3 regions of the Streptomyces sp. NPDC006551 genome follow, and region 1 is predicted to be linked to each of the others. Evidence: riboswitches for the same ligand, from Rfam matches in the RefSeq annotation. Region 1 holds a riboswitch; each other region holds the start of a gene.

Region 1 (9,374 bases):
CGAAGGCTTCAACTTCGGCGGCATCAAGGACCGCGCCGCCCTCCACATGGTCGAGCAGGCCCGCCGCCGGGGCGAGTTGCGGCCCGGCGCGCCGATCGTCGAGTCCACCTCCGGCACCCTCGGTCTCGGCCTCGCCCTCGCGGGCGTGCTGCACGGCCACCCGGTCCATGTCGTCACCGACCCCGGCCTCGAACCGATCGTCGAGCGGATGCTCGTCGCGCACGGCGCCCAAGTCCATGTCGTCTCCGAGCCGAGTGCGCACGGCGGCTGGCAGCAGGCCCGGATGGACCGCGTCGCCGAGCTCCTGACCACTCTCGACGGAGCCTGGTGGCCCGACCAGTACGGCAATCCCGACAACCCGGAGGCGTACGCCGGGCTCGCCGCCGAGCTCTCCCAGCAGCTCGACCGGATCGACGTCCTCGTCTGCGCGGTGGGTACGGGCGGGCACTCGGCCGGCATCTCCCGCGCGCTGCGCGCCACCAGCAGCCCCGCCCTCGAACTGGTCGGCGTGGACTCCGTCCACTCCACCGTCTTCGGCCTTCCGGCGGGCGAGCGGCTGATGCGTGGGCTCGGGTCCTCCATCCACCCGGGCAACGTCGACCACGAAGCCTTCGACGAGGTCCACTGGGTGGGCCCCGCGGACGCGGTCCGGGCGGCCCGCCGGCTCGCGGCCCGTCAGTTCGCCACGGGTGGCTGGAGCGTGGGCGCCGTGGCGCTCGTGGCGGGGTGGCTGGCCCGGACGCGGCCGCGCGGCACCCGGATCGCGGCCGTCTTCCCGGACGGGCCGCAGCGGTACTTCGACTCGGTGTTCAGCGACGAGTTCTGCGCCGCCCACGGACTGCTCGACGCCCCGGTACGGGAGGAGCCGGCGCCGTACGAGAGCGACGCGCCCGTCACCGGCTGGACCCGCCGGGTGCTGGAGCGGCCGACGCACTCGGGGCGGGTCCGATGAGTACGACACCCACCACGGCCACCGCCGCCGCCAAGGGCGGGATCTGGAAGCAGAGCCGCACCTTCGAGCCCGCCGTGCGGCTGCTCTTCCTCAACCAGCTCACCATCAACCTCGGCTTCTACATGCTGATGCCGTACCTCGCCGCGCATCTCGCGGACGGGCTCGGCATGGCGGCCTGGTCGGTCGGTCTCGTCCTCGGCGTCCGCAACCTCTCCCAGCAGGGCATGTTCCTGATCGGCGGCGCTCTCGCCGACCGGTTGGGTTTCAAGCCGCTGATCGTCGCGGGCTGCGCGCTGCGGACGGCCGGCTTCGGGGCGCTCGCCTTCGCCCAGTCGCTGCCCGTGCTGATCGCCGCCTCCGTGGCGACGGGCCTGGCGGGAGCGTTGTTCAACCCGGCCGTACGGGCGTATCTGGCGGCGGAGGCGGGGGAGCGGCGCGTCGAGGCGTTCGCCCTGTTCAACACGTACTACCAGGCGGGGATCCTGCTCGGGCCGCTGGTGGGGGTGGCGCTGACGGGCGTCTCCTTCCGGCTGACGTGCGTGGTGGCGGCGGTGCTGTTCGCCGCGCTGACGGTGGTCCAGCTGCGCCATCTGCCGGTACGCGTACGGGAGGAGGCGGCCGAACCGGCCGGGGAGGGCGGCCAGTTCCGTACGGTGCTCGCGAACCGGACCTTCTGGCTCTTCTCGCTCGCGATGACCGGCTCGTACGTCCTGTCCTTCCAGGTCTACCTCGCGCTGCCGCTGGCCGCGGACAGCACGGTGGTGACCACCGCGCTGTTCGTCGTCTCGGCGCTCGTCGCCCTGGCGGGCCAGCTGCGGATCACGGCCTGGTGCAAGCGCCGGCTGACGCGCGAGCGGTGCCTCATCCTCGGTCTGGGGCTGATGGGCGCGGCCTTCCTGCTGCCGGTGGCGGCACGCGGGGTGGCGGGCCTGCTGCTGTGCGCGGCGGTCCTGGCGCTCGCGAACGCGGTCCTCTACCCGTACGAGATGGACACGGTCGTCGCCCTTTCGGGCGGGCGGTGGGTGGCGACGCACTACGGCCTCTACAACACCGTCTGCGGGGTCGGCATCACCCTCGGAAACCTGGGGACCGGCGCGCTGCTCGACCTGACGGGCCGGTCGGTCACGCCGTGGCTGGTCCTCTGCGGGGTGGGTCTCGTCTGCGCGGCGGCGGTGGGGGTGCTGGCCCGGGGCGGGCGGCTCGCGGGGACGCTCTGACCTCCGGTCCACCCGCGCCCCCGGGGGCGCGTGCCCGGGCCTCGGGGCCACGTGTCTTGGGTCCCGTGTGCCTCCGTGGCGCGTGTCCCGGGTCTCGGGCGCGGCCCGTGCCCCTGTGTCCGTGCCGGTACCCCGGTCGGCGGAGCGGGGGTCGCCGCGCGGCGCGGCTACCGCCACGCTGGGAAGGGCGCGGTACCGTCCGTCGCCGTGTACGGACCGGGCAGGAGAGCACAGGTGGGGCAGCAAGCGGCGGGGAACGGGTCCTCCCCCGGGCCGCGCCCGCGCGGTGAGCGTGCGCGGCGGTTCATCCGCGCCCTGCCCCCGCTGATCATCGCCGGAGGGGTCGTCTTCGACCTGTCCACCCCGCCCGCCTACACCGCCGCCCCGATGTTCTCGGCCGCACCGCTCATCGCGGCCCCGTTCTTCTCGATGCTGACGACCCTGCTCACCGGGATCGCCGCCGTCGTCGCCAGCGTCGGACTGCACATCTACAACGACACCCTCACCGACGTCCCGGCACTCACCGAGACCCTCACCGTCATCACGGTCTCCGCCCTCGCCCTGCTGATCAACCGGGTCGTGCGGCGCAGCGGCGAGCGGCTGGCGTCGGCCCGGGTGATCGCGGAGACGGCGCAGAAGGCGGTGTTGCCGACGCCCGCCGAGCGGATCGGCGGGCTGCAGATCGCCGCCCGTTACGAGGCCGCGCAGGCGGACGCGTTCATCGGCGGCGATCTGTTCGCGGTCCAGGACACGCCCTACGGGGTACGGCTCGTGGTCGGCGACGTACGGGGCAAGGGGCTCGACGCGGTCGAGGCCGTCGCCGTCGTCATCGGCGCCTTTCGCGAGGCGGCCGAGCAGGAGTCGACGCTGGAGGGCGTGGCGCAGCGTCTGGAGCGGGCGCTGGCCCGTGAGGGCACCCGAAAGACCGGTCTGGACGCCGCCGAGGGGTTCACCACCGCCGTACTGGCCGAGATCCCGCGCGGCAGCGGTCTCGTACGGGTGGTGAACCGCGGGCACCCGGAGCCGCTGCTGCTGTACGCGGACGGGGAGCTGTCCCTGCTGGCGCCGAGCGAGCCGGCGCTGCCGCTCGGTCTGGGCGAGCTGGCCGCGTGGCCGGACCGGGCCGACGAGGCGCCGTACCCGCCGGGCGCCACGCTGCTCCTCTACACGGACGGTCTCTCCGAGGCGCGCGACGCCGCGGGAGCCTTCTACGATCCCGCCGAGCGGCTCGCCGGGCGGATCTTCCCGGGGCCGGAGGCGCTCCTGGACGCGCTCGTCGACGATGTGCGCCGGTACACCGGGGGCGGGACGACGGACGACATGGCGCTGCTGGCGGTGAGCCGCCCGACGCAGGGGCAGCCGGAGCGGCGGCGGACGATGCCCGTGGTGCCGTGACCATCCGTAGTCGACGGGTACCACTCCGATAACAATTGACACACCGTCAGAATCACGTTGTTCGCCGGGTGTTTGCTGAAGGGGGGTCAAGTCGGGCCATTCTGCCGCAATCTCGCGAATGATCAACCGGAACGGCTTGGAAACGGGACCCCGTGTCTATTAACGTTCGATAACGCAGCGCGGTCGTCCCAGCCGTCGCAAGAGACGGCACCGTGCGCACGCGCCGAATCCTGAAAAGGAACCGGGGAACCACCAATTGGGGTGAATCGGGCACCTTCGCACTCGTGCGACAACGCCCGTAGGAGACCTTCCTGCTCCGAACCCGTCAGCTAACCCGGTAGGCGAGAAGGAAGGAAAGGAGCACGCCTCCGTGGCGTCCAACACCCCTGCCCCCGAAGCTCCCTTCGACGCGTTCGGTGCCTCGGGTGCCCCCGGGGCGGACCCCGGCACAGGCGCGTGGGAGGAGTGGAATCCCACCGAGGACTCCCTTCGCCAGCAGGCGCGCTCCGGCGCCGGCGGCCGTCATCGCGTCGTCAAGCAGCGCTCCAACTTCGCCCGCTCCTCCACCGTCCTGGGCGTCGGTGTCATCGCCGCCGTCGGCGCGGGCGGCCTGGCCACCGCGCAGGAGAAGCCGGCCGTCTCGATATCGCTTCCCGACCTCGGCCTCCCGGACGCCTCGGAGCTGCCCGGCGTCGGCGAACTGATCTCCGACGGGAACGGCGGGACCGACGGGAACGGTGGCGGGGACGGCTCGGGCTCCGGTACGAACAACCCCCTGCCGCTCACCGCCTCCCTCACCCTGGAGGCCGAGGGCACCGGCGACACGGACGCCTCGGCCGGATCGGCCACCGCGACCACCGCCGACGCCGGCGAGGCGCTGCGCGCCCGCATCCTCCAGCAGGCCGAGCAGCAGCAGGCGTCCGCCGACGCCGCCGAGAAGGCCGCGGTGGAGAAGGCGGCGGCCGAGAAGGCCGCCGAGGAGGCCGCCGCCAAGGCGACCGCCGCGGAGAAGGCGGCCGCCGAGGCGAAGAAGAAGGCCGAGGAGGAGGCCGCGGCCAAGGCTGAGGCGGAGCGCCTGGCCAAGCTCGCCGCCAGTTACGCCCTGCCCACCTCCTCGTACACCATCACCTCCACGTTCGGTGAGTCCGGCTCGATGTGGTCCTCCGGCTACCACACCGGCCTCGACCTCGCGGCCCCCACGGGCACCCCGGTCAAGGCCGTCCACGGCGGCACCATCAAGTCCGCGGGCTGGTCGGGCTCGTACGGCTACCGGATCGTCCTGGAGCTGGAGGACGGTACGGAGGTCTGGTACTGCCACCTGTCGTCCATGACGGTCGGGGCGGGTCAGTCCGTGGGCACCGGCGAGACCATCGGCCGCGTGGGCGCGACCGGCAACGTCACCGGCCCCCACCTCCACCTGGAGGTCCACACCCCGGGCGGCTCCGGCGTGGACCCGTCGGCCTGGCTGCGCGGCAAGGGCCTGAACCTCTGACCCATCGCGGAAAGGGCGCGAGCGGGCGGCGCGAACCGAGGGGACGACGGGCGGCGCGAACCGAGGGAACAGCGGGCGGCGCGAACCGAGGGGAGGCCGCAGCGGCGAGGCGTGCCGGAATAGCCCGCGTGGCGGGGGTGGTTGTGGAGCCTATGACTTCTCTTCGCCGACTGGGCTCCTCGGACCTGCACGTCTTCCCGCTCGCGCTCGGAGGCAACGTCTTCGGCTGGACCGCCGACGAGACGCGGTCCTTCGCCGTCCTCGACGCCTACACCGCCGCGGGCGGCAACTTCGTCGACACCGCCGACTCCTACTCGGCCTGGGCCGAAGGCAACGAGGGGGGCGAGTCCGAGACCATCATCGGCAAGTGGCTCGCCGCGCGCGGCAACCGCGCCGACGTCGTGATCGCCACCAAGGTCGGGGCCCACCCCCGGTACAAGGGCCTCTCCGCCGCCACCGTCAAGGCCGCCGCCGAGGAGTCGCTCCGCCGCCTCGGCACCGACTACATCGACCTCTACTACACCCACTTCGACGACGAGTCCGTCCCCGTCGAGGAGATCGTCACCGCACTCGACCAGCTGGTGAAGGACGGCAAGGTGCGGGCCGTCGCCGCCTCCAACATCTCCCCTGAGCGGCTGCGCGCCTCCCTCGACTTCGCCGAGGCCGAGGGGCTCGCCCGCTACGTCGCCCTCCAGCCGCACTACAACCTCGTCTCGCGCGAGACGTACGAGGGTGAGCTCCTGGAGACCGCCGAGCGCGCCGGTCTCGCGTCCGTGCCGTACTTCGCCCTGGCCTCCGGCTTCCTGACCGGCAAGTACCGCCCCGGAACGACCGTCGACAGCGCCCGCGCCCAAAGGGCCGGCGCGCACCTGGACACCGAGCGGGGCAGGGCGGTGCTCTCCGCGCTCGACACGGTCGCGGACGCCCACGGCGCCGAGCCCGCCACCGTCGCGCTCGCCTGGCTGGCCTCCCGGCCGACCGTCGCGGCACCGATCGCCTCGGCCCGTACGGTCGAGCAGCTCCCGGCCCTGGTCGCGGTCGCCGACCTCACGCTCACCGAAGCCGAGCTGACCTTGCTCACCGAGGCCTCCGCGGTCTGAGCCTGTTGACCGAGGCCTCCGCGGTCTGAACCCGCTGGTCGAGGGCTCCGCGCTCTGAGCCGGTTCCGACGTGGGTCGGGGCCCGGTCAGCTCCGGTACGGGTTGTAGCCGCCGTAGTCGAGGTACTGCGGCGGCGCCCACACCCGGCCGGTGGCCCGCGCCGCGTACGTCAGCGCGGGAGAGGCGACCGCCTTGCGCTGCCAGAGGTGGTGCAGCAGCTCCTGCTCGCGGGCGGTGAAGTCCTCCTCCGCCGTTCCCCGCTCGGCCCGGTGGCGCAGAAAGGCGAGGGTCGTCGCGAACGCCTCGTACTCCCCGACGGCCTGCGCCGCCGGCTTGCCGTACGTTCGGGCGGCGAAGTCGCGGGCCACCGAGCGGGCCCGCATCGAGGAGAGCGCGAGGGGTTCGGCGGGGGACAGCCAGCCGGCCGCCGCGTACGCCGGGAGCTGCCCGGATATGGTGCGCAGCTCCTTCTGCCGGCTCCATATCGCCAGCCAGGTCAGCAGCCCGAAGACCGGCACCATGAACATGCCGTACACCGCGAAGAAGCCCCATGGTCCGAAGACGGCCGAGCCGTTCCACAGGGCGTGCATGCCCATGGCGAGGACCAGACCGGTCAGCGGCAGCAGGATCCGGCGGACGCGCCGGCGGCGGGCGGCGAGGGCGGCGAAGCCGAAGCCGAGTCCGGTGAGCACGGTGAAGAGCGGATGCGCGAACGGCGACATCACGATCCGTACGAAGAACGTTCCGGCGGTCACGGAGCCGAGGCCCGAGCTGCCGAACTCCTGGTCCTCGCCGAAGGCGTTGCCGAGATAGAGGATGTTCTCCGTGAAGGCGAAGCCGGTGGCGGTGAAGCCCGCGACGACGACTCCGTCGAGGAGGCCGGTGAAGTCCCGTCTGCGGAAGAGGAAGATCAGCAGGATGGCGGCTGCCTTCGCGCTCTCCTCGACCACGGGCGCGACGGCGGTGGCGCCGAGGGTGTCCGCGGACGCCGGGTCGGCGGTCGCGGTGGCGATCCAGCGGACCGCGAAGGAGTTGGCGAGGATCGCGACGAGCGCGGCGGCGAAGGCGCCCCAGGCGAAGGCGAAGAGAAGGATCTTCCAGGGGCCGGGCTCCACGCGGTCGAGCCAGCGGAACACGGCCATGAGGAGCGGCACGGGCAGGACGGCCAGGCCGAGGCCGACCAGGAACCCCTCGGTGCCTGTCTGATCCCGCACCAGCGCCAGGATCACCAGGGCGCAGAGCGCGAGCACCGTGATCACGGCGACGGCCCGGACCACCTTGCTGCGCCAGAAGGCGCGCCGGGGCCGGTAGCGCCACTGGGCACGGCCGGGGACGGCGGGGAAGGCCGGCTCCTCGGTGTCCCGGGCGGGTACGGGGGCGGGTACGGGGTTCGACACGTATGCGACCCTAACCAGCCCCACCGACAGCGTGCGCGGGAGTTCTACATCCTGTGGAAAAGCAGGTCGTGCACGACGTGTCCCTTGTCCAGACCCTGTCCCTCGAAGCGGGTGAGGGGGCGGAACGCGGGGCGGGGGGCGTAGCCGCCGTCGGGCTGCGTGTTCGCGAAGTCGGGATGCGCGGAGAGCACCTCCAGCATCTGCTCGGCGTACTCCTCCCAGTCCGTCGCGCAGTGCAGGACGGCGCCGGGCTTCATCCGCGTCGCGAGGAGAGAGAGGAACTCCGGCTGGATGAGGCGCCGCTTGTGGTGGCGCTTCTTGGGCCAGGGGTCCGGGAAGTAGACGCGGCAGCCGTCGAGGGCGTCGGGGGCGAGCATCTCGCGCAGCAGGATGATCGCGTCGCCGTTGGCGACCCGGACGTTCTCGAGCCCGTTGCGGTCGGCGAGACCGAGGAGGTTGCCCTGTCCGGGGGTGTGGACGTCCACGGCGAGGATGCCGGTGCCGGGGTCGGCGGCGGCCATCTGCGCGGTGGCCTCGCCCATCCCGAAGCCGATCTCCAGGACGACGGGGAGGCCGCCGAACATCTCCTTCAGGTCCAGGACCCGCTTGCCGTCGATGTCCAGACCCCAGTCGGGCCAGCGCTTGAGCATCGCCTCGGCCTGCCCCGCGGTGACGCGGCTGCGCCGGGGCTGGAAGCTGCGGATACGCCGCTCGTGGTGCGACCCGGCGGGATCGGGCAGGGGCCCCTCACCGGCGGCGAACATCCGACTGCCCCGCCGCGCGACGACGGGCTCGGCGAGGGACTGCGGAAGGGTTTCACGAGACTCAGACACAATGCGGCAATTCTACGGGGTCGGGGCCTCGTCCCCCCGTGTGGCGATCGTTCCGCAGGGCTGGGAAGCCCGCAGCCCTGCGAAACGATCGCCGCAACCGGGGGCGGCTACAACATCGCCAAGGCCCTCGCCGCCACCTCGCGGCCGATCGGGAGGGACGCCGTCGCGGCCGGCGAGGGGGCGTTCAGGACGTGCACCGTCCGCGAGGCCTCTTGGATCAGGAAGTCGTCGACCAAGGTGCCGTCCCGCAGGACCGCCTGTGCGCGCACGCCCGCCGCGGCGCGCCGCAGATCACGCTCCTCCACGACCGGCAGCAGTCTGCGCACCGCCTCCGTGAAGGCCCGCTTCGACAGCGAACGCCGCAGCTCACCCGCTCCGTACCGCCAGTGCTCTCGCGCGATCGCCCATGATCCCGGCCACGCCAGCGTCCCCGCGAGGTCCCCCGGCCGGACGACCGACCAGCCGTATCCCTCCCGGGCCAGGGCGGGCACCGCGTTCGGCCCGACATGCACGCCACCGTCGATACCCCGCGTCAGGTGCACCCCGAGGAACGGGAACGCCGGGTCCGGAACCGGATAGACCAGGCCGCGGACCAGCGACGCGTTCGCCAGTTCGTAGTACTCGCCACGGAAGGGGACGATCCGCATGCCCGGGTCGTCGCCGGCGAGCCGGGCCACCCGGTCGCAGTGCAGCCCCGCGCAGTTCACCAGGACCCGCCCCCGCACCACGGCGCCGGCCGCCGTGCGGACGGCCACGCCCCACGGCCGCCGGTCGACCGCCGTGACCTTCGCGCCGTACAGGATCCGCGCCCCGGACGCCTCGGCGAGCTGCGCCGCCACCGCGCCGTAGTCGCAGATCCCCGTCGTGCCGACGTGGATCGCCGCGAGCCCCCGCACTCTCGGCTCGTACTCGGTGATCTGCGCCGGCCCGAGCTCCCGCACCGGAATGCCGTTCTCCCGGCCGCGCTGCACGAGCGCGTGCAGCCGCG
Region 2 (9,374 bases), on a different contig from region 1:
CGACGCCCCTGCCCTGGTGTGCGTCCTGGACCAGGAACGCGACCTCCGCCTCGTCGGCCGGGGCGCTCGCGGGGAGCCCCTGGGCGTTGATGCGGTCGTAGCGCACGGTGGCGATGAACTCCCCGCCGACGGTCGCCGCGAGCCCCACCCGGTCCACGAAGTCGTGATGGGTGAAGCGGTGGACGTCCTTGGCGGAGAGGCGCGGGTACGGCGCGAAGAAGCGGTAGTACTTCGACTCGTCCGAGACCTGTTCGTAGAAACTGACCAGCCGGTCGGCGTCGTCGACGGTGATGGGCCTGATGCGCGCGGTCCCGCCGTCACGGAGGACGACGTCCGCTTCCCAGTGGTCGGGGTATGCGTGTTCAGGCTGTTCCTGTTCCGACGCGCTCTGCATGGGCCAAGCCTACGGCCGGGGTACGACACCGGCACCGGTCGCGCACGGCATGCGTGCCGTGCGGGGTATGGGCAAGGTAGGAAGGCCGAAGGGCCGTCGTGTCCGGGCCGGAGGTCGGTACGAGCATGTCGCGACCCGTGTGAGAGACTGGTCTAGACAACCCGCTAAGACTTGAAGGGCAACACCATGGCTGAGCGCCGCGTCAACGTCGGCTGGGCCGAGGGCCTGCACGCCCGCCCCGCCTCCATCTTCGTCCGTGCCGCCACGGCCTCCGGCGTCCCCGTGACGATCGCCAAGGCCGACGGCAACCCGGTGAACGCCGCGTCGATGCTCGCGGTGCTCGGTCTGGGCGCGCAGGGCGGCGAGGAGATCGTGCTCGCTTCGGACGCCGAGGGCGCCGAGGCCGCTCTGGACCGTCTCGCCAAGCTGGTTGCCGAGGGCCTCGAGGAGCTTCCCGAGACCGTCTGACGACACTTCACGAAGGGGCCGCGCCCGCCGTCGATCACGGCGGGCGCGGCTCCTTCGTTTTCCGTGTGGTCACTCCGGACCGGAATAAAGGGAAGCACAATTCCGGGCGACGCCATTCCCGTCGGCCTTATTTCGGGCAGCACGAATACAGCCGGAGAATTCCATCTCTTTGTATACGGCCCCGTCGTTAATTCCGGACGCTCGCGGTGTTTACGACATGTTGCGAAGCCCTCACACGCCCTCGCCCGGAGCTCTTCAGCCGGTGCAGGACCAGCGACCGCTCGGCGTGCAGGGCGGTGAGCGCACGGGCCCGCTCGGCGTCGCCGCGCGCCACGGCGTCGACGATCGCCCCGTGCTCGGCCCATGCCTCCACGGGCCGGCCGGCCGGCTCGACCACGTACATCCAGGCGATCTTGTGCCGGAGCTGGGTGAGCAGCGCCGTGAGCGCCGGGCTGCCGGACGCCTGCGCCAGAGTCTCGTGGAACCAGCCGCCGAGCGAGCGCAGATCGTCGCCCTGGCCGCGCCTGGCCCGCTCCTGGCCGAGCCTGACCAGGCCGCGCAGCACCTTGAGATGGGCTTCGGTGCGGCGCTGGGCGGCGCGGGCGGCACCCAGCGGCTCCAGCAGCGACCGCACGTCCAGCAGGTCGGCCGCCTCCTGCTCGGTGGGCTCGGCGACATGGGCCCCCGCGTGCCGGCGGGTGATCACGAACCCCTCCGATTCCAGGGTTCGCAGCGCCTCGCGGACCGGGACGCGGGAGACTCCATAGCGGCGGGCGAGCTGCTCCTCGGTCAGCCGGCTGCCGCGCTCGAAGACCCCGGAGACGATGTCGTCCCGGATCGCCGTGCATACCGAGTGCGCGGGGATGCGCATGTTCGACCTCCGCCTCAATCCGCGCGAAACCCATCCTATTGACGTCCGTCCGCCGGTTCCTCGCCGACTCTTCGATGACGGACGACTGTCCGGTGACTCTATTGCAGCGGGGCGGCAATTCCGATGGCTACCGGGAATCCATGGATATCTTTTGGCCGAGAAAAGCCCCGGCTCAGTACGAGCCGGGGCTTTTCTGACGCGGAGGGGCGCGGTCGGGTCAGACGTTCACGCCACGGGCGCGCAGGTACGCGACCGGGTTGATGTCGGAGCCGTACTCGGCGCTGGTGCGGGCCTCGAAGTGCAGGTGCGGGCCGGTGGAGTTGCCGGTCGAACCGGAGATGCCGATCCGCTCGCCCGGGGTGACGGTCTGGCCGACCGAGACACTGATGGCCGAGAGGTGCCCGTACTGGGTGTACGTGCCGTCGCTCATCCGGATGACGACGTTGTTGCCGTACGCGCCGCCCCAGCCGGCCTCCACGACGGTGCCCGAGCCCACCGAGACGACCTTGCTGCCGTAGGCGGCGTGGAAGTCGACGCCGGAGTGGCTGCCGGAGGACCAGAGGGAGCCGCCGGTCTTGTAGCCGGTGGTGACGTACGAACCGGCGATGGGGAGCTGGAAGGAGTTCAGGCGCTTGCGCTCGGCCTCACGGGCGGCGCGCTCCTTGGCCTCGCGGATCTCCTTGGCGCGGGCCTCGGCCTTGCGCTTCGCCTCGGCCTTGGCACGGGCCTCGGCCTTCGCCTTGGCGAGGGCCTCGACGGCCTCCCGCTCCTGGACGGCGGCCTGGACGTCGATCTGGTCCGCCAGGGACTCGGAGACGACGGCCTGGTTCAGGCCGGTGTCCTCGAGCGAGCGGGTGTCCGTGTCGGCGGCGAGCGCCGGGGAGGCGAGGGTTCCGATGACGCCGGTGGTGGCGAGGGCGGCGACGCCGGCGATGCCCGCGCTGCGGCGCGCCATACGGCTCGGACCACGATGCTTCCCGGTGGCACGGGTGAACGCCATGAAGTGGCTGATCCTTTCCTTCCTTCTCGCCTACCGGGTTAGCTGACGGGTTCGGAGCAGGAAGGTCTCCTACGGGCCCCTCCGCGCTCAGGCGAAGGCGTCCGATTCACCCCAGGGACTTCGTGTGGGTCCCCGGCTCCCCAGGCTCGCGCCTGACGGGGACTCGGCGATGACTGTCCGGTGCCGCGGTCGCGGCGGGTGCAACTGACGAACAGCCGGACCGACGCTAAGCGGACTGTCTTTCAATCAGCAAACAGACACGTCCTTTTGTAAGACATGCCACAGGGCAGACGGGCACCCTCTCCCGCAATACGGACAAAGACCCAACAAAGGCGAGGACCCCGACGTAGGGTGACGTCGGGGTCCTCGAAGTGGCGCTGGAGCTCCTCGATCAGCCGGTGACGACGGTCACTTCGCCGATGCCGAGCGCGCGCACGGGCTCCTCGATCTGCGCCGCGTCACCCACGAGCACGGTGACCAGACGGTCCACCGGGAAGGCGTTGACGACGGCCGCCGTCGCCTCCACCGTGCCGGTCTCGGCCAGACGCGCGTACAACTGCGCCTGGAAATCATCCGGAAGGTGCTGCTCGACCTGGTCGGCGAGCGTCCCGGCGACAGAGGCGGCCGTCTCGTACTTCAGCGGCGCCACGCCCACGAGGTTCTGCACCGCGACGTCGCGCTCCGCGTCCGTCAGCCCCTCGGCGGCGAGCGTGCGCAACACCTTCCACAGGTCGTCAAGCGCCGGGCCGGTGTTGGGGGTGTCGACGGAACCGCTGATGGCGAGCATCGCGGCGCCGTTGCCCTCGCCGTCGGAGCGGAGCACCTGGCCGAAGGCCCGCACGCCGTAGGTGTAGCCCTTCTCCTCGCGCAGGACACGGTCCAGGCGGGAGGTGAGGGTGCCACCGAGGCAGTACGTGCCGAGGACCTGGGCCGGCCAGACCCGGTCGTGCCGGTCGGCGCCGACGCGGCCGATCAGCAACTGGGTCTGGACCGCGCCGGGACGGTCCACGATGACCACGCGGCCGGTGTCGTCGGCCGTGATCGGCGGCATGCGACGCGGCTCGGTCGTGTCGCCCGTCCAGGCGCCGAGGGTCTCGGCGAGGACCTTGTCCAGGTCGACGTCGGTCAGATCGCCGACGACCACGGCGGTGGCCGTGGCGGGCCGCACGTGCGCCTCGCAGAAGGCGCGGACGGCCGCGGCGTCGATCGCGGCGACCGTCTCCTCGGTGCCCTGGCGCGGCCGGGACATGCGCGAGCCGGCCGGGAAGAGCTCCTTGGAGAGCTGCTTGGCCGCCCTGCGGGCGGGGTTCGCCGTCTCGTGCGGGATCTCGTCGAGCCGGTTGCGTACCAGCCGCTCGATCTCGGTGTCGACGAAGGCCGGGGCGATCAGGGCCTCGGAGAGCAGACCGAGCGCCTTGGGCAGCCGGGAGACCGGAACCTCCAGGGAGATCCGTACGCCCGGGTGGTCGGCGTGCGCGTCGAGCGTGGCGCCGCAGCGCTCCAGCTCCGCGGCGAACTCCTCCGCCGAGTGCTTGTCCGTCCCCTCGGAGAAGGCCCGGGCCATGATCGTCGCGACTCCGTCGAGACCCTCCGGCTCGGCGTCCAGGGGCGCGTCGAGGAAGATCTCGACGGCCACCACCTGCTGGCCGGGGCGGTGACAGCGCAGCACCGTCAGGCCGTTGTCCAGCGCGCCGCGCTCGGGGGCCGGGAATGCCCAGGGGCGGGCGGTGCCCGGCTTCGGCTGCGGGTGGAACTCCATGCTCGTCAAAGACGCGGCAGCGTCGCTCACTGGTCCGCTCCCTCTTCCTCGTCGCTCTCGCTCTGCTCGGCGGTGACCGGTTCGTAGACGAGCACCGCGCGGTTGTCGGGACGCAGCCTGGCCGCGGCGACCTCGCGCACCTCGTCGGCGGTGACGTCCAGGACCCGGTTAACGGCCGTCAGGGCGAGCTGCGGGTCGCCGAACAGCACCGCGTACCGGCACAGTTCGTCGGCGCGGCCGGCGACCGTGCCGAGCCGGTCCAGCCACTCGCGCTCCAACTGGGCCTGGGCGCGCTCCATCTCCTCGGGCGTCGGACCCTCGGCGGCGAAGCGGGCCAGCTCCTCGTCGACGGCGGACTCGATCTCTGGGACCTCGACGCCGCCCGACGTCTTCACGTCCAGCCAGCCCAGCGAGGGCGCGCCGGCCAGGCGCAGCAGGCCGAAGCCGGCCGCGACGGCCGTGCGGTCACGGCGGACCAGACGGTTGTGGAGCCGGGAGGACTCTCCGCCGCCGAGGACGGTCAGGGCCAGGTCGGCGGCGTCGCACTCGCGCGTGCCGTCGTGCGGGAGGCGGTAGGCGGCCATCAGCGCGCGGGCCGGGACCTCCTCCTCGACGACCTCGCGCAGCTGCTCGCCGATGGTGTCGGGCAGGGTGCCGTCGCGCGGGGGCCGCTTGCCGTCGTGGGACGGGATGGAGCCGAAGTACTTCTCGATCCAGGCGAGCGTCTGCTCCGGGTCGATGTCGCCGACGACCGACAGCACCGCGTTGTTCGGCGCGTAGTACGTACGGAAGAAGCTCCGCGCGTCCTCCAGGGTGGCCGCGTCCAGGTCGGCCATGGAGCCGATCGGCGTGTGGTGGTACGGGTGGCCCTCCGGGTACGCGAGGGCGGTCAGCTTCTCGAAGGCCGTGCCGTAGGGCACGTTGTCGTACCGCTGGCGGCGCTCGTTCTTGACGACGTCGCGCTGGTTCTCCATGGACTCGTCGTCCAGAGCGGCCAGCAGCGAGCCCATCCGGTCCGCCTCCAGCCAGAGCGCGAGCTCCAGCTGGTGCGTCGGCATCGTCTCGAAGTAGTTGGTGCGCTCGAAGCTCGTCGTGCCGTTGAGCGAGCCGCCCGCGCCCTGGACCAGCTCGAAGTGACCGTTTCCGTGGACCTGCTTCGAGCCCTGGAACATCAGGTGCTCGAAGAGGTGGGCGAGACCGGTGCGGCCCGCCACCTCGTGGCGCGAGCCGACGTCGTACCAGAGGCAGACCGCGGCGACCGGGGTCAGGTGGTCCTCGGAGAGCACCACGCGCAGGCCGTTGGCCAGCCGGTGCTCGGTCGCTGTCAGGCCGCCGGAGCCGGCCTCGGCCGTGGCCGTGTGACCCATGGGCATGTACGTCCCTTCGATCGCGATATGGAAAAGTCCTGCCACTGTATGCAAGCGCACCGACACCTGGCGAAGTTCCCGCAGGTTCGCCGCTTCCCTCTTCCGGGTCGCGACGGGTCGCGTACGGCCGACGACGGGCCCGCCGGGAGGGCCGAGCCCGGGTCGCGGTCGGCGTTGTCGGTGGGACGGTCCACAATGGTCCGCGTCAGATCAACCTTGTTGGTGAAGGAGCCGCAGCCGCGATGGCCCGCCGCAGCACGAAGACACCGCCGCCGGACGACGCGTTCGAGGAGCGAATCCTCGACATCGACGTCGTCGACGAGATGCAGGGCTCCTTCCTCGAGTACGCGTACTCGGTGATCTACTCCCGCGCGCTGCCGGACGCCCGCGACGGCATGAAGCCGGTGCAGCGCCGCATCGTCTACCAGATGAACGAGATGGGGCTGCGTCCCGACCGCGGCTATGTGAAGTGCGCCCGTGTCGTCGGCGAGGTCATGGGCAAGCTGCACCCGCACGGCGACGCGTCGATCTACGACGCGATGGTGCGGATGGCGCAGCCGTTCTCGATGCGGGTCCCGCTCGTCGACGGCCACGGCAACTTCGGCTCCCTCGGCAACGACGACCCGCCGGCCGCCATGCGGTACACCGAGTCCCGGATGGCCTCGGCCGCGCTGCTGATGACCGAGTCCATCGACGAGGACACGGTCGACTTCTCGCCGAACTACGACGGCCAGGAGCGGGAGCCGGTCGCGCTGCCGGCGGCGTACCCCAATCTGCTGGTCAACGGAGCCTCCGGCATCGCGGTCGGCATGGCGACCAACATGCCGCCGCACAACCTGGGCGAGGTGATCGCGGCCGCCCGGCACCTCATCCGGCACCCGAACGCCGACCTCGACGCGCTGATGCGGTTCGTGCCCGGCCCCGACCTGCCGACCGGCGGCCGGATCGTCGGCCTGTCCGGCATCAAGGACGCGTACGAGAACGGCCGCGGCACGTTCAAGATCCGCGCCACGGCGACGGTGGAGAACGTGACGGCCCGCCGCAAGGGCATCGTCGTCACCGAACTGCCCTTCACGGTCGGCCCGGAGAAGGTCATCTCCAAGATCAAGGATCTGGTCGGCTCCAAGAAGCTCCAGGGCATCGCCGACGTCAAGGACCTCACCGACCGCAGCCACGGCCTGCGCCTGGTCATCGAGGTCAAGAACGGCTTCGTGCCCGAGGCGGTCCTGGAGCAGCTCTACAAGCTGACGCCGATGGAGGAGTCCTTCGGCATCAACAACGTGGCCCTGGTCGACGGCCAGCCGCTCACGCTGGGCCTCAAGGAGCTGCTCGAGGTCTATCTCGACCACCGCTTCACCGTCGTGCGCCGCCGCTCCGAGTTCCGCCGGAGCAAGAAGCGCGACCGGCTGCACCTCGTCGAGGGCCTGCTCGTCGCGCTCCTCGACATCGACGAGGTCATCCGTCTCATCCGCTCCAGCGAGAACTCCGCGCAGGCCAAGGAGCGCCTGATCGAGCACTTCTCGCTGAGCGAGATCCAGACGCAGTACATCCTGGACACCCCGCTGCGCCGGCTCACGAAGTTCGACCGGATCGAGCTGGAGTCCGAGCGGGACCGGCTCAACGGCGAGATCGACGAGCTGACCGGGATCCTGGAGTCCGACTCCGAGCTGCGCAAGCTGGTCTCCTCCGAACTGGCCGCGGTGGCGAAGAAGTTCGGCACCGACCGGCGTACGGTCCTCCTGGAGTCGGCGGGCGCGCCGGTCGCGGCCGCGTCCCTGGAGGTCGCGGACGACCCGTGCCGGGTGTTGCTCTCCTCGACCGGTCTCCTGGCCCGTACGGCGACGGCGGAGCTTCCGGCCGCCGAGGACGGCAGGCGCGTCAAGCACGATGTGATCGTCTCGGCGGTCCCGGCGACGCAGCGCGGTGACGTCGGCGTGGTGACGTCGGCCGGGCGGCTGTTGCGGCTCGCGGTGATCGACCTGCCGCAGCTGCCGGACACCGCCGCCGCTCCGAACCTCGCGGGCGGGGCGCCGCTGGCGGAGTTCCTGACCCTGGGGGACGACGAGACGGTGGTCTGTCTGACCACGCTCGACGAGTCCTCGCCGGGTCTGGCGATCGGCACGCTCCAGGGCGTGGTGAAGCGCGTGGTGCCGGACTATCCGGCGAACAAGGAAGAGCTGGAGGTCATCACCCTCAAGGAGGGTGACCGGATCGTCGGCGCGACCGAGCTGCGGACGGGCGAGGAGGACCTGGTCTTCATCACCTCCGACGCCCAGCTGCTGCGCTACCAGGCCTCGCAGGTACGTCCCCAGGGGCGCCCGGCGGGCGGCATGGCGGGCGTCAAGCTCGCGGCCGGCGCCGAGGTGATCTCGTTCACGGCGGTGGACCCGGCCGCGGACGCGGTGGTGTTCACGGTCGCGGGCTCGACGGGCACGCTGGACGGTTCGGCGGCCACGTCGGCGAAGCTGACCCCGTTCGACCAGTACCCCCGCAAGGGGCGCGCGACGGGTGGTGTGCGCTGCCAGCGGTTCCTGAAGGGCGAGGACGTGCTCATCCTCGCCTGGGCGGGCGCCGCCCCGGCGCGCGCGGCCCAGCAGAACGGCACGCCGGTGGACCTCCCCGAGATCGACCCTCGCCGGGACGGTTCGGGTACGCCCCTGCCGAAGCCGATCGCGGTCCTGGCGGGCCCGGCGAGCTAGTGACCTGAGTCGGAGGTTCTTCGGTAGATCGTCGCTGCGGTCCATCCGCATAGATCCGAGGGCGCTCACGAACGCCGCTGGCCACAGGCTCATCGGCCGCCGCCGATGCACTAGGTGTCCAGCAGGAACTGCCTATGGATCTCCGACTCAGGTCACTAGGGGGCCTCCGGCGGACCAGGGCGGACAGGCCCTAAAGGGCCTCCGGCTCTTCCTCCGTCTGTCGTACGTACCGCAGGACACCCCACATGCTGTGTTCGTCCGGGGTGTCCTGCGGACCGGTCAGCTCACAGGCGGCGAGCTCCTTGCGCAGCGCCTCGGCGTCGATGCCGGAGCCGATGAGGACGAGCTGGGTCAGGCGCTCCCCGGCCTCCGGCCAGGGCTCGGGGTAGAAGCGCAGGAACCGGCCGACCGCGTGGACGCCGTACCGGTTCACCGGGTCGGCCTCGCCGAAGTCGACGAAGCCCTTCATGCGGTAGAGGCCGTGGGGGCGGGAGTCTAGGAAGTCCATCAGGCGGCGCGGGTGCAGCGCGGTCCCGGTGGAGAGGGAGAGCGTCTCGTAGGCGGCGTGCGGATGGGCCGCCTGGTCCTCGTCCGCGTACAGCAGGTCCTCGATGGACATCTGTCCCTCGATCTCGCCCTCGGGCACGACCCGGTCGAAGAGGACCTCGGGGTCGATCCGTCCGTGTGCGGCGCGGATCACCGCGGCGCGCCCGGCCAGCCCGGCGACGGTGCCGTGGACGGCGTCCAGCTCGCGCTCCGCCACCCGGTCGGTCTTGTTGACGACGACCAGGTCGGCCAGGGCGAGATGCCGGTCGG
Region 3 (9,374 bases), on a different contig from region 1:
GAGGTGATGTACGTGACGCGGAGCCCGGGTATCCGTTCCTTCAGGAGCTCTACGTCCTCGCGCCCGTACAGGTACTCCTTCGCCCGCGCGACCACGAAGAGCCGCGCCTCGGTGCCGTCCTCCCGTGACGCCACCTCTTCCAGGAGCGCCTTCACCGGCGCCCAGCCGGTGCCGGCGGCGACATAGGTCCGTGGGGCGCCGGGCTCGGTCCGTGCGGTCAGCGCACCGCCGGGGGCGCTGAGCCGCAGCGTCTCGCCCGCGCGCGTCCCGGTGACGAGCGCCGTGCTCATCAGGCCGCGCGGCACCTGGCTGATGTGCAGGTCCACCGTCCCGTCCGCGCGGGGCGCGTTGGCGAGCGAGTACGTCCGCCACACCCGGGGGACCCGCAGCGAGCTGACGCCGGCGTACTGCCCCGGCCGGTACGGGAACGGCTGCCGCGGCCGTAAGGTCAGCACGGCCAGGTCCACGCCCCGGCGCGCGTGCGCGACGACATCGGCGTCCCACCAGGGCGGCTCGCCCCGCCCCGCCGCCTCCTCGGCCCCGCGCATCATCAGGTCGGCGATCCGCCCGTACGCCTCGGTCCACGCCTTCTCGGCCTCGACGCTCCACGCGGCCCCGGCGGCGTGCGCGAACGCGGCGACCAGGCTGCTCCCGACGGCCGCGTAGAAAACGGGCGCGGCGAGGAACTTGCGGTGATCGCGCCCCAGATGCGTGAGATAACCGTCGAGTCCGGGGTCCTCCAGCCGGTTCACCACATGGGTGAGCGCGGCGAAGAGCCGGTCGCGCTGGGGCCGCAGGTCCTCGGGGAACAGCTCGCGGATGCCGGGGTTGTGCCAGAACAGGTGCGCGTAGAAGAAGGTGACGGCATGCTCCGCGCGTCTCTCGACGACGGCGAACGTGCTTCTGAGCAACTGAGCGTCCACGGGAGCATCTAATCCCGGATCTCCACGCCAGGGACGCGGACGGACACACCCGTGGTCGCCGACCGGGCGGGGAGGGCCGGCGGTTACTGTCGGGGCCATGCACGACCAGCCCTCCGCCCCCGGCTCCTCCGCCGCCCCCGCGCTCTTCACCTGGGAGTTCGCGACCGATCCGTACCCCGCCTACGCCTGGCTGCGCGAGCACGCGCCCGTGCACCGGGCGAAGCTGCCCAGCGGGGTCGAGGCGTGGCTGGTGACGCGGTACGCCGACGCGCGGCAGGCCCTCGCCGACCAGCGGCTGTCGAAGAACCCCGCGCATCACGACGAGCCGGCGCACGCCAAGGGGAAGACGGGGATCCCCGGGGAGCGCAAGGCCGAGCTGATGACGCATCTGCTCAACATCGATCCGCCCGATCACACCCGGCTGCGGCGGCTGGTGTCGAAGGCGTTCACGCCGCGCCGGGTGGCCGAGTTCGCGCCCCGGGTGCAGGAGCTGACCGATCGGCTCATCGACGGGTTCGCGGAGAAGGGGAGTGCCGACCTCATCCACGAGTTCGCCTTCCCGCTGCCCATCTACGCGATCTGCGACCTGCTCGGCGTCCCGCGCGAGGACCAGGACGACTTCCGTGACTGGGCCGGGATGATGATCCGGCACGGCGGAGGGCCGCGCGGCGGGGTCGCGCGGTCGGTCAAGAAGATGCGCGGGTACCTCGCGGAGCTGATCCACCGCAAGCGGCTCGATCCCGGTGACGACCTGATCTCGGGACTCATCAAGGCCTCCGACCACGGGGAGCACCTCACCGAGAACGAGGCCGCGGCGATGGCCTTCATCCTGCTCTTCGCCGGCTTCGAAACCACGGTCAATCTGGTAGGAAACGGTCTTTATGCCCTGCTTCGGAACCCCGATCAGCGGGAGCGGCTCCAGGTGTCGCTCGCGGCGGGGGAGCGGGAACTCCTGGAGACGGGGGTCGAGGAGCTGTTGCGCTACGACGGGCCGGTCGAGCTGGCCACCTGGCGGTACGCCATGGAGCCGCTGACCATCGGCGGGCAGGAGATCCCGGCGGGCGATCCGGTCCTCGTCGTGCTCGCCGCCGCCGACCGCGACCCGGCGCGGTTCGACCGGCCGGACACCCTCGACCTGTCCCGGCGCGACAACCAGCACCTCGGGTACGGGCACGGCATCCATTACTGCATCGGCGCTCCGCTCGCCCGGCTGGAGGGGCAGATCGCCCTCGCCACCCTTCTGACTCGGCTGCCGGACCTGCGACTTGCCGTGGATCCCGCCGATCTGCGGTGGCGAGGAGGGCTCATCATGCGCGGATTGCGCACGCTTCCGGTGGAGTTCGACCCCCTTGTCCGCTGACGCTCCGTCAAGACTGTGACTTTTACGTGATCTCCGCTGCATCGACTTGTGACTGACGTTCGAATGCCGCTACGTTCACCGTCAATCTCAGCCGTCACGCGAAAGGCATTCCGCATGCGCTCCGGGAACGGACGTCACCGCAGACCCCGCCAGGCCCCCGCCATCGTCGTCGCCGCAGGCGTGACCGGATCGGCCCTCGCGCTGCCCCTGCTCGGCGCGGGCTCCGCCTCCGCCGCCGACGCCGCCACCTGGGACCGGGTGGCCGAGTGCGAGTCGGGCGGCCTGTGGAGCGCCAACTTCGGCAACGGGCTCTACGGCGGGCTCCAGTTCACGCAGGAGACCTGGGAGCGGCACGGCGGCCTCGCGTACGCGTCCAGCGCCGACCTGGCCAGCCGTGCGCAGCAGATCGTGGTGGCCGAGAAGGCGCTCGCCGCCGGCGGCACGGAATGGGACACCTGCGCCCCGATCGCCGGCCTGACGAACGACGGCACCGCTCCCGAGGTCGACCCGGGTCCGCCCGTCGTGCCGACGGAGCCCACGGGTCCGGTCGAGGAGTCGAACCGGACCACGGGCCTTCCGATCGCCCCGACGACCCCCGAGGCGACCCCGACGGCCCCCGAGGTCGTTCCCACCACCCCGGCCGCCCCGACCACCCCCGAGACCGTCCCGACCGCGCCCACGACGCCGGACGCGTCGACGGGCACCGGCACGCCTTCCCCCACCGCCCCCGAGGCGTCCCTCTCGCCGTCCGCCCCGGCCGTCCCCGGCACCGGCAAGCACCGTGGCGACGCCGCCCCCGAAGAGGTGGGCAATACGGACAGCACTGGCGAAACCGGTCGGCACGCCTCGCCGTCCGATGGAGCTGACGGGTCGGCAGGCGATGTGACCGCCGGCGCGGGTTCGGAGAATACGGACACTCAGGGCACTGTGGACGAATACACCGTCAAGCCCGGAGACAACCTCACCGAGATTGCTCAGGAGAACGAGCTCCCCGGCGGATGGGCCGCCCTCTATGACGCCAACCGCCAGACGGTGGGCGGCGATCCGGATCTCATCCTCCCTGGTCAGAGCCTCGACCTGACGCCCGAAACCGCGCCCGCGCAGGGGTAGTTCGGGGCTATATGTCCGGTTCTGGGCAAGTGAGATATGGGTCTCTTTGCCGCCGTCGGCGTGTCACGTCCGCAAACTTTGCTCCCGTCACCTCTCACCTGCGCAAACGCTGTTCGGCCGAGGGCAAGTAAGGGCGATTTCTCCCTAATAGACGTCTTTGAACTTCGTGGGGGTCTGTGCCTACGGTCGTGACCGCTCGCCACCGCGGGCCCCGTCGACCGAAACGCCGAATCCTGCCGTCGGTTGATGGGAACAGTCGTCGCGCAAGCGCCGAAGGCAGGAGCGGGGGACCCAAGGTAAGCGCCGGTCCCGGCCGTCGAGACAGACGGACGGAAGGCCGGCTTGGGGTGGAGCCGCGTGCTGAGGCACGCGGCCGGACAACTCACTTGGTCCGAACCCGACAGCTCACCTCGCAGGCGTCGGTGAGGAGAAATCGCATGCTGCTTTCCGGCAAGGGCAAACACCGTCGTGCTTCCAAGGCCACCCGCGCCGTCGCGCTCGTCGGCGTCGCCGGCGTCGCCGTCGCCGCCCCGCTGATGACCGCCGGGTCCGCCTCGGCCGCCACCGCCTCCGAGTGGGACGCCGTCGCCCAGTGCGAGTCCGGCGGCAACTGGTCCATCAACACCGGCAACGGCTACTACGGCGGCCTGCAGTTCTCGGCCTCCACCTGGGCCGCCTACGGCGGTACCGCGTACGCCTCGACCGCCGACCAGGCCTCCAAGTCGCAGCAGATAGCGATCGCCGAGAAGGTCCTGGCCGGCCAGGGCAAGGGTGCCTGGCCGAGCTGCGGCGTGGGCCTCTCCAGCGCCTCGTACGACGGCGGCTCCGCCGAGCAGGCCGCCCCCGCGCAGCAGGAGCGCCAGGCCGAGCAGCCGACGACCCGCAGCGAGCAGCGCACCGCTCCGAAGGCCGCGTCCAAGAAGGCCGAGCCGAAGAAGACCGTCACCACCCCGACCGGCGAGAAGGTCGCGAAGGGTGACGGCGAGTACAAGGTCGTGGCCGGTGACACGCTGAGCAAGATCGCCGCCGCGCACGACGTCAAGGGCGGCTGGGCGAAGCTCTTCGAGCTCAACAAGGACATCGTCGACGACGCCGACCTGATCTACCCGGGCCAGCAGCTTCACCTGAAGTGAGTCCGGCGGCCCGCGTGAGCCCGGCGGCTCACACGGGCCCCTGGGGGCGTCGCGCCCCTACGACCCTCCCGCGGTGACCACCCCGGCCCGGCGCACCCTTCCCCCGTGCGCGCCGGACCGGGGTTCCGCGCGTTTCCGGACCCGAGAACGCCCCACGGGCTGGCCCACGCGCCGTTACCGTCCAGTAGTTCTGAGGTCGTTCGTCCCCAGATGCATGCCCTTGGGTCCTTTTTCGTCCCAGCGGGCGGGCGCCCGGCTGGCCGGAGCCCCGGAGCCGGTTAGGCTCTTGTCGCAAGGCCAAAGAGACCCTGCACCGCATGCGTCACATCTAGCTTCACATCCCAGAAGGAGATGCTCGTGCCGTCCATCGACGTCGTCGTAGCCCGGGAAATCCTGGACTCCCGAGGCAACCCCACGGTCGAGGTCGAGGTCGGCCTCGACGACGGCAGCACCGGCCGTGCTGCTGTTCCGTCCGGTGCGTCCACCGGTGCGTTCGAGGCCCTCGAGCTCCGCGACGGTGACCCGAACCGCTACCAGGGCAAGGGTGTCGAGAAGGCCGTCCTGGCCGTCATCGAGCAGATCGGCCCGGAGCTCGTCGGCTACGACGCCACCGAGCAGCGCCTGATCGACCAGGCGATGTTCGACCTGGACGCCACACCGGACAAGTCCTCGCTCGGCGCCAACGCCATCCTCGGCGTCTCCCTCGCCGTCGCGCACGCCGCCTCCGAGGCGTCCGACCTGCCGCTCTTCCGCTACCTCGGCGGCCCGAACGCGCACCTGCTGCCCGTTCCGATGATGAACATCCTGAACGGCGGCTCGCACGCCGACTCCAACGTGGACATCCAGGAGTTCATGATCGCCCCGATCGGCGCGGAGTCCTTCTCCGAGGCGCTGCGCTGGGGCACCGAGGTCTACCACACCCTCAAGTCCGTCCTGAAGACCAAGGGCCTGTCCACCGGCCTCGGCGACGAGGGCGGCTTCGCCCCGAACCTGGACTCCAACCGCGCCGCGCTCGACCTCATCCTCGAGGCCATCAAGCAGGCCGGCTACGTCCCGGGCAAGGACATCGCGCTGGCGCTCGACGTCGCCGCCTCCGAGTTCTACAAGGACGGCTCGTACGAGTTCGAGGGCAAGTCCCGCTCGGCCGCCGAGATGACCGAGTACTACGAGGAGCTCGTCGCCTCCTACCCGCTGGTCTCCATCGAGGACCCGCTGTTCGAGGACGACTGGGCCGGCTGGAAGGCCATCACCGAGAAGCTGGGCGCCAAGGTGCAGCTCGTCGGTGACGACCTGTTCGTCACCAACCCGGAGCGCCTGGCCCGCGGCATCGAGGAGGGCTCCGCCAACGCCCTGCTGGTCAAGGTCAACCAGATCGGTTCGCTGACCGAGACCCTGGACGCCGTCGAGCTGGCCCAGCGCAACGGCTTCAAGTGCATGATGTCCCACCGCTCCGGCGAGACCGAGGACGTCACCATCGCCGACCTCGCCGTCGCCACCAACTGCGGCCAGATCAAGACCGGCGCCCCGGCCCGCTCCGAGCGCGTCGCCAAGTACAACCAGCTGCTGCGCATCGAGGAGATCCTCGACGACGCGGCCGTGTACGCCGGCCGTAGCGCCTTCCCGCGCTTCAAGGGCTGATCCCGCAGAAAGCCCGGTTACCTACGTCCCCGCACCCGGTCCCGTACCGTGTGCGGGGACGTACGTACGTAAAGGGGAGGCACGCACATGGCCGGGGACCGGTTCTCGACCGCGACCAGGATCAGGCTCCTCGGCGAGCAGACAGCCGCCCGTGTCTACCGCTCCCAGACCCGCCGCCAGGCCCGCCGCTCCCGGCTCACCGGCCGCGCGGCCTTCCTCGCGCTCGTCGTCTGCTCGCTGGTGGTGGCGCTCGCCTACCCCATGCGTCAGTACGTCTCCCAGCAGGGCGAGATCGCCGAACAGGAGCGCCAGGCCGCCGAGGCCGCCGAACGGGTCGAGCAGCTGAGGGACGAGAAGGCCCGGCTCCAGGACCCGGCGTACGTCCGCCGCCTCGCCCGCGAGCATCTGCACTACGTCATGCCCGGCGAGACCGGCTTCACCGTGAACGACCCCGAGGCGGAGCGCGCCCGCCGCGCCGAGCAGTCCGAGGCGGGCACCCCCTGGTACTCCAGTCTCTGGAACGGCGTCGACCGCGCCGACGCGCCCCGCTGACGCGGCGGCGCGAGATGATGGTGTGACGGCACACCGCACGGCCGACCGCGCCGCGCACCGCACCACCCACCGAACCGCCCCTCGACGAGAAGACAGACGCACGCATGGAAACGCCCCCTCCGCAGACCGCCCGCACCGAGCCCACCGAGGCGGACGTCGCCGCCTTCGAGGAGCAGCTCGGCCGCCCGCCCCGGGGTCTGCGTGCCATCGCGCACCGCTGCCCGTGCGGCAACCCGGACGTCGTGGAGACCGCGCCGCGGCTCCCGGACGGCACCCCGTTCCCCACCACGTACTACCTGACCTGCCCGCGCGCCGCCTCCGCCATCGGCACCCTGGAGGCCAACGGCGTGATGAAGGAGATGCAGGCCCGGCTCGCCACCGACCCGGAGCTGGCCGCCGCCTACCGGGCCGCGCACGAGGACTACATCGCCCGCCGCGACGCCATCGAGGTCCTGGAGGGCTTCCCGAGCGCCGGCGGCATGCCGGACCGGGTGAAGTGCCTGCACGTCCTGGTCGGCCACTCGCTGGCCGCCGGTCCCGGGGTCAACCCGCTGGGCGACGAGGCGATCGCGATGCTGCCGGAGTGGTGGGCCAAGGGGCCCTGCGTCACGCCGTGCGCGGAGAAGTCGGAGAAGGGGGCGGCCGAATGACCCGGGTCGCGGGCATCGACTGCGGGACGAACTCCATCCGCCTCCTCGTCGCCGACGTCCACCCCGAGACGGGTGAGCTGATCGAGCTGGACCGGCGGATGACGATCGTCCGGCTCGGCCAGGGTGTCGACAAGACCGGCCGGCTCGCGCCCGAGGCCCTGGAGCGGACCTTCGCGGCCTGCCGCGCGTACGCGGCCGTCATCGAGGAACTCGGCGCCGAGAAGCTCCGCTTCGTGGCCACTTCCGCCTCGCGGGACGCCGAGAACCGGGACGAGTTCGTCGACGGCGTGGTGGAGATCCTGGGCGTCGAGCCCGAGGTGATCAGTGGCGACCAGGAGGCGGAGTTCTCCTTCACCGGCGCCACCGCCGAGCTGCACGGCACCGACCGCTATCTGGTCGTGGACATCGGCGGCGGCTCCACGGAGTTCGTCGTCGGCAACCAGCACGTGGAGGCGGCCCGTTCCGTCGACATCGGCTGTGTACGCCTGACCGAGCGGCACGTCCGCAGCGATCCGCCGGCGGCCGCCGAGATCGAGGCCGTCCGCGCCGACATCCGGGCCGCGCTCGACCTGGCCGGGAGGACGGTGCCGATCACCGAGGCCCGTACCCTCGTCGGGCTCGCCGGATCGGTGACGACCGTCGCCGCCATCGCGCTCGGGCTCACGGAGTACGACTCCACGAAGATCCACCACTCGCGGATCTCCTACGACCAGGTCGCCGAGGTGACCGGCCGGTTGCTCACCTCGACCCATGACGAGCGGGCCGCGATCCCCGTCATGCACCCCGGCCGGGTCGACGTCATCGCCGCGGGAGCCCTGGTCCTCCTGGAGATCATGGAGCGCACGGGGGCCCGGGAGGTCGTCGTCAGTGAGCACGACATCCTCGACGGAATCGCCCTGTCCGTGGCATAACGGGCGCACCGCGCCACGTCCCGCGACGGACCGTCGGAAAACTTCGTGAAGTTCTTCACAAGGAAAAGCGCCCCGATGGGGGTCATGGAGGGTCTTGGCGGCCCCCAAGGCCCCTGCCGGGGCGCTTTCGTAGGCGGGGAGCCCCGTTCGCACTCTGTTTCCATCGTGTGAACGCACCTCGTGGTTCAGGGTTAACGAGGCCTCTCCAGGCCAGTTCAACAGGGGTGAACAACGTCCGCCGTAACACCGCGGTTCCTTTGCTGCACCATGACCTGGGTCACGTGGGCCGCGCAGTGTAGCAGAGCTCCCCTCGAAGCTTGTGAAGGGGCGCACGAGCGACCCCCCTCGGAGGGGTGGATACTCGATGGCATGAGCACCACGGAGCGTCCCAGGATCCTCGTAGTAGGCGGTGGGTACGTAGGCCTGTACGCGGCTCGACGCATTCTGAAGAAGATGCGTTTCGGCGAGGCGACCGTCACGGTCGTCGACCCGCGGTCGTACATGACGTACCAGCCCTTCCTCCCCGAAGCCGCCGCAGGCAGCATCTCGCCGCGCCACGTCGTCGTCCCGCTGCGACGCGTCGTGCGCGGAGCCGAGGTGCTCACCGGTCGTGTGACCAGCATCGACCAGGACCGCAAGGTCGCCACGGTCGCGCCGCTCGTCGGCGAGGCCTACGACCTTCCCTTCGACTACCTCGTCATCGCGATGGGCGCGGTCTCCCGCACCTTCCCGATCCCCGGCCTCGCCGAGCAGGGCATCGGCATGAAGGGCGTGGAGGAGGCCATCGGCCTCCGCAACCACGTCCTGGAGCAGCTGGACAAGGCCGACTCGACGACCGACGAGGAGGTCCGCCGCAAGGCGCTGACCTTCGTCTTCGTGGGCGGCGGCTTCGCCGGTGCGGAGACCATCGGCGAGGTCGAGGACATGGCCCGCGACGCGGCGAAGTACTACACCAACGTGAAGCGTGAGGACATGCGCTTCATCCTGGTCGACGCCGCCGACAAGATCCTTCCCGAGGTGGGCCCGGAGCTGGGCCGCTGGGGCAAGGAGCACCTCGAGGGCCGCGGCGTCGAGATCTACCTCTCGACGTCGATGGA

What was found. Region 1 has a riboswitch for cyclic di-AMP ahead of ABZY12_RS06190 (M23 family metallopeptidase). Riboswitches for the same ligand answer to the same signal wherever they lie in the genome.
Positions count from the first base shown of each region.
Region 2: linked by a shared signal. The riboswitch ahead of ABZY12_RS21895 (M23 family metallopeptidase) and the one ahead of ABZY12_RS06190 (M23 family metallopeptidase) in region 1 are both predicted to bind cyclic di-AMP.
Region 3: linked by a shared signal. The riboswitch ahead of ABZY12_RS11800 (transglycosylase family protein) and the one ahead of ABZY12_RS06190 (M23 family metallopeptidase) in region 1 are both predicted to bind cyclic di-AMP.

Region 1 covers NZ_JBEXOT010000003.1:367,976-377,349, forward strand. The annotation lists gene ABZY12_RS06175 (PLP-dependent cysteine synthase family protein) at 1-952, shown strand, start outside; gene ABZY12_RS06180 (MFS transporter) at 949-2,169, shown strand; gene ABZY12_RS06185 (PP2C family protein-serine/threonine phosphatase) at 2,476-3,564, shown strand; cyclic di-AMP (ydaO/yuaA leader) riboswitch at 3,776-3,923, shown strand; gene ABZY12_RS06190 (M23 family metallopeptidase) at 3,935-5,056, shown strand; gene ABZY12_RS06195 (aldo/keto reductase) at 5,209-6,156, shown strand; gene ABZY12_RS06200 (PrsW family intramembrane metalloprotease) at 6,243-7,553, opposite strand; gene trmB (tRNA (guanosine(46)-N7)-methyltransferase TrmB) at 7,598-8,317, opposite strand; gene lhgO (L-2-hydroxyglutarate oxidase) at 8,494-9,374, opposite strand, start outside.
Region 2 covers NZ_JBEXOT010000025.1:64,133-73,506, reverse strand. The annotation lists gene ABZY12_RS21910 (GNAT family N-acetyltransferase) at 1-394, opposite strand, end outside; gene ABZY12_RS21905 (HPr family phosphocarrier protein) at 581-862, shown strand; gene ABZY12_RS21900 (GntR family transcriptional regulator) at 1,050-1,733, opposite strand; gene ABZY12_RS21895 (M23 family metallopeptidase) at 1,951-2,733, opposite strand; cyclic di-AMP (ydaO/yuaA leader) riboswitch at 2,746-2,912, opposite strand; gene ABZY12_RS21890 (pitrilysin family protein) at 3,125-4,522, opposite strand; gene ABZY12_RS21885 (pitrilysin family protein) at 4,519-5,865, opposite strand; gene ABZY12_RS21880 (DNA topoisomerase IV subunit A) at 6,102-8,558, shown strand; gene ABZY12_RS21875 (CobW family GTP-binding protein) at 8,749-9,374, opposite strand, start outside.
Region 3 covers NZ_JBEXOT010000008.1:159,335-168,708, forward strand. The annotation lists gene ABZY12_RS11785 (globin domain-containing protein) at 1-923, opposite strand, end outside; gene ABZY12_RS11790 (cytochrome P450) at 1,021-2,283, shown strand; gene ABZY12_RS11795 (transglycosylase family protein) at 2,398-3,393, shown strand; cyclic di-AMP (ydaO/yuaA leader) riboswitch at 3,652-3,827, shown strand; gene ABZY12_RS11800 (transglycosylase family protein) at 3,831-4,526, shown strand; gene eno (phosphopyruvate hydratase) at 4,878-6,164, shown strand; gene ABZY12_RS11810 (septum formation initiator family protein) at 6,252-6,716, shown strand; gene ABZY12_RS11815 (DUF501 domain-containing protein) at 6,821-7,366, shown strand; gene ABZY12_RS11820 (Ppx/GppA phosphatase family protein) at 7,363-8,277, shown strand; gene ABZY12_RS11825 (NAD(P)/FAD-dependent oxidoreductase) at 8,647-9,374, shown strand, end outside.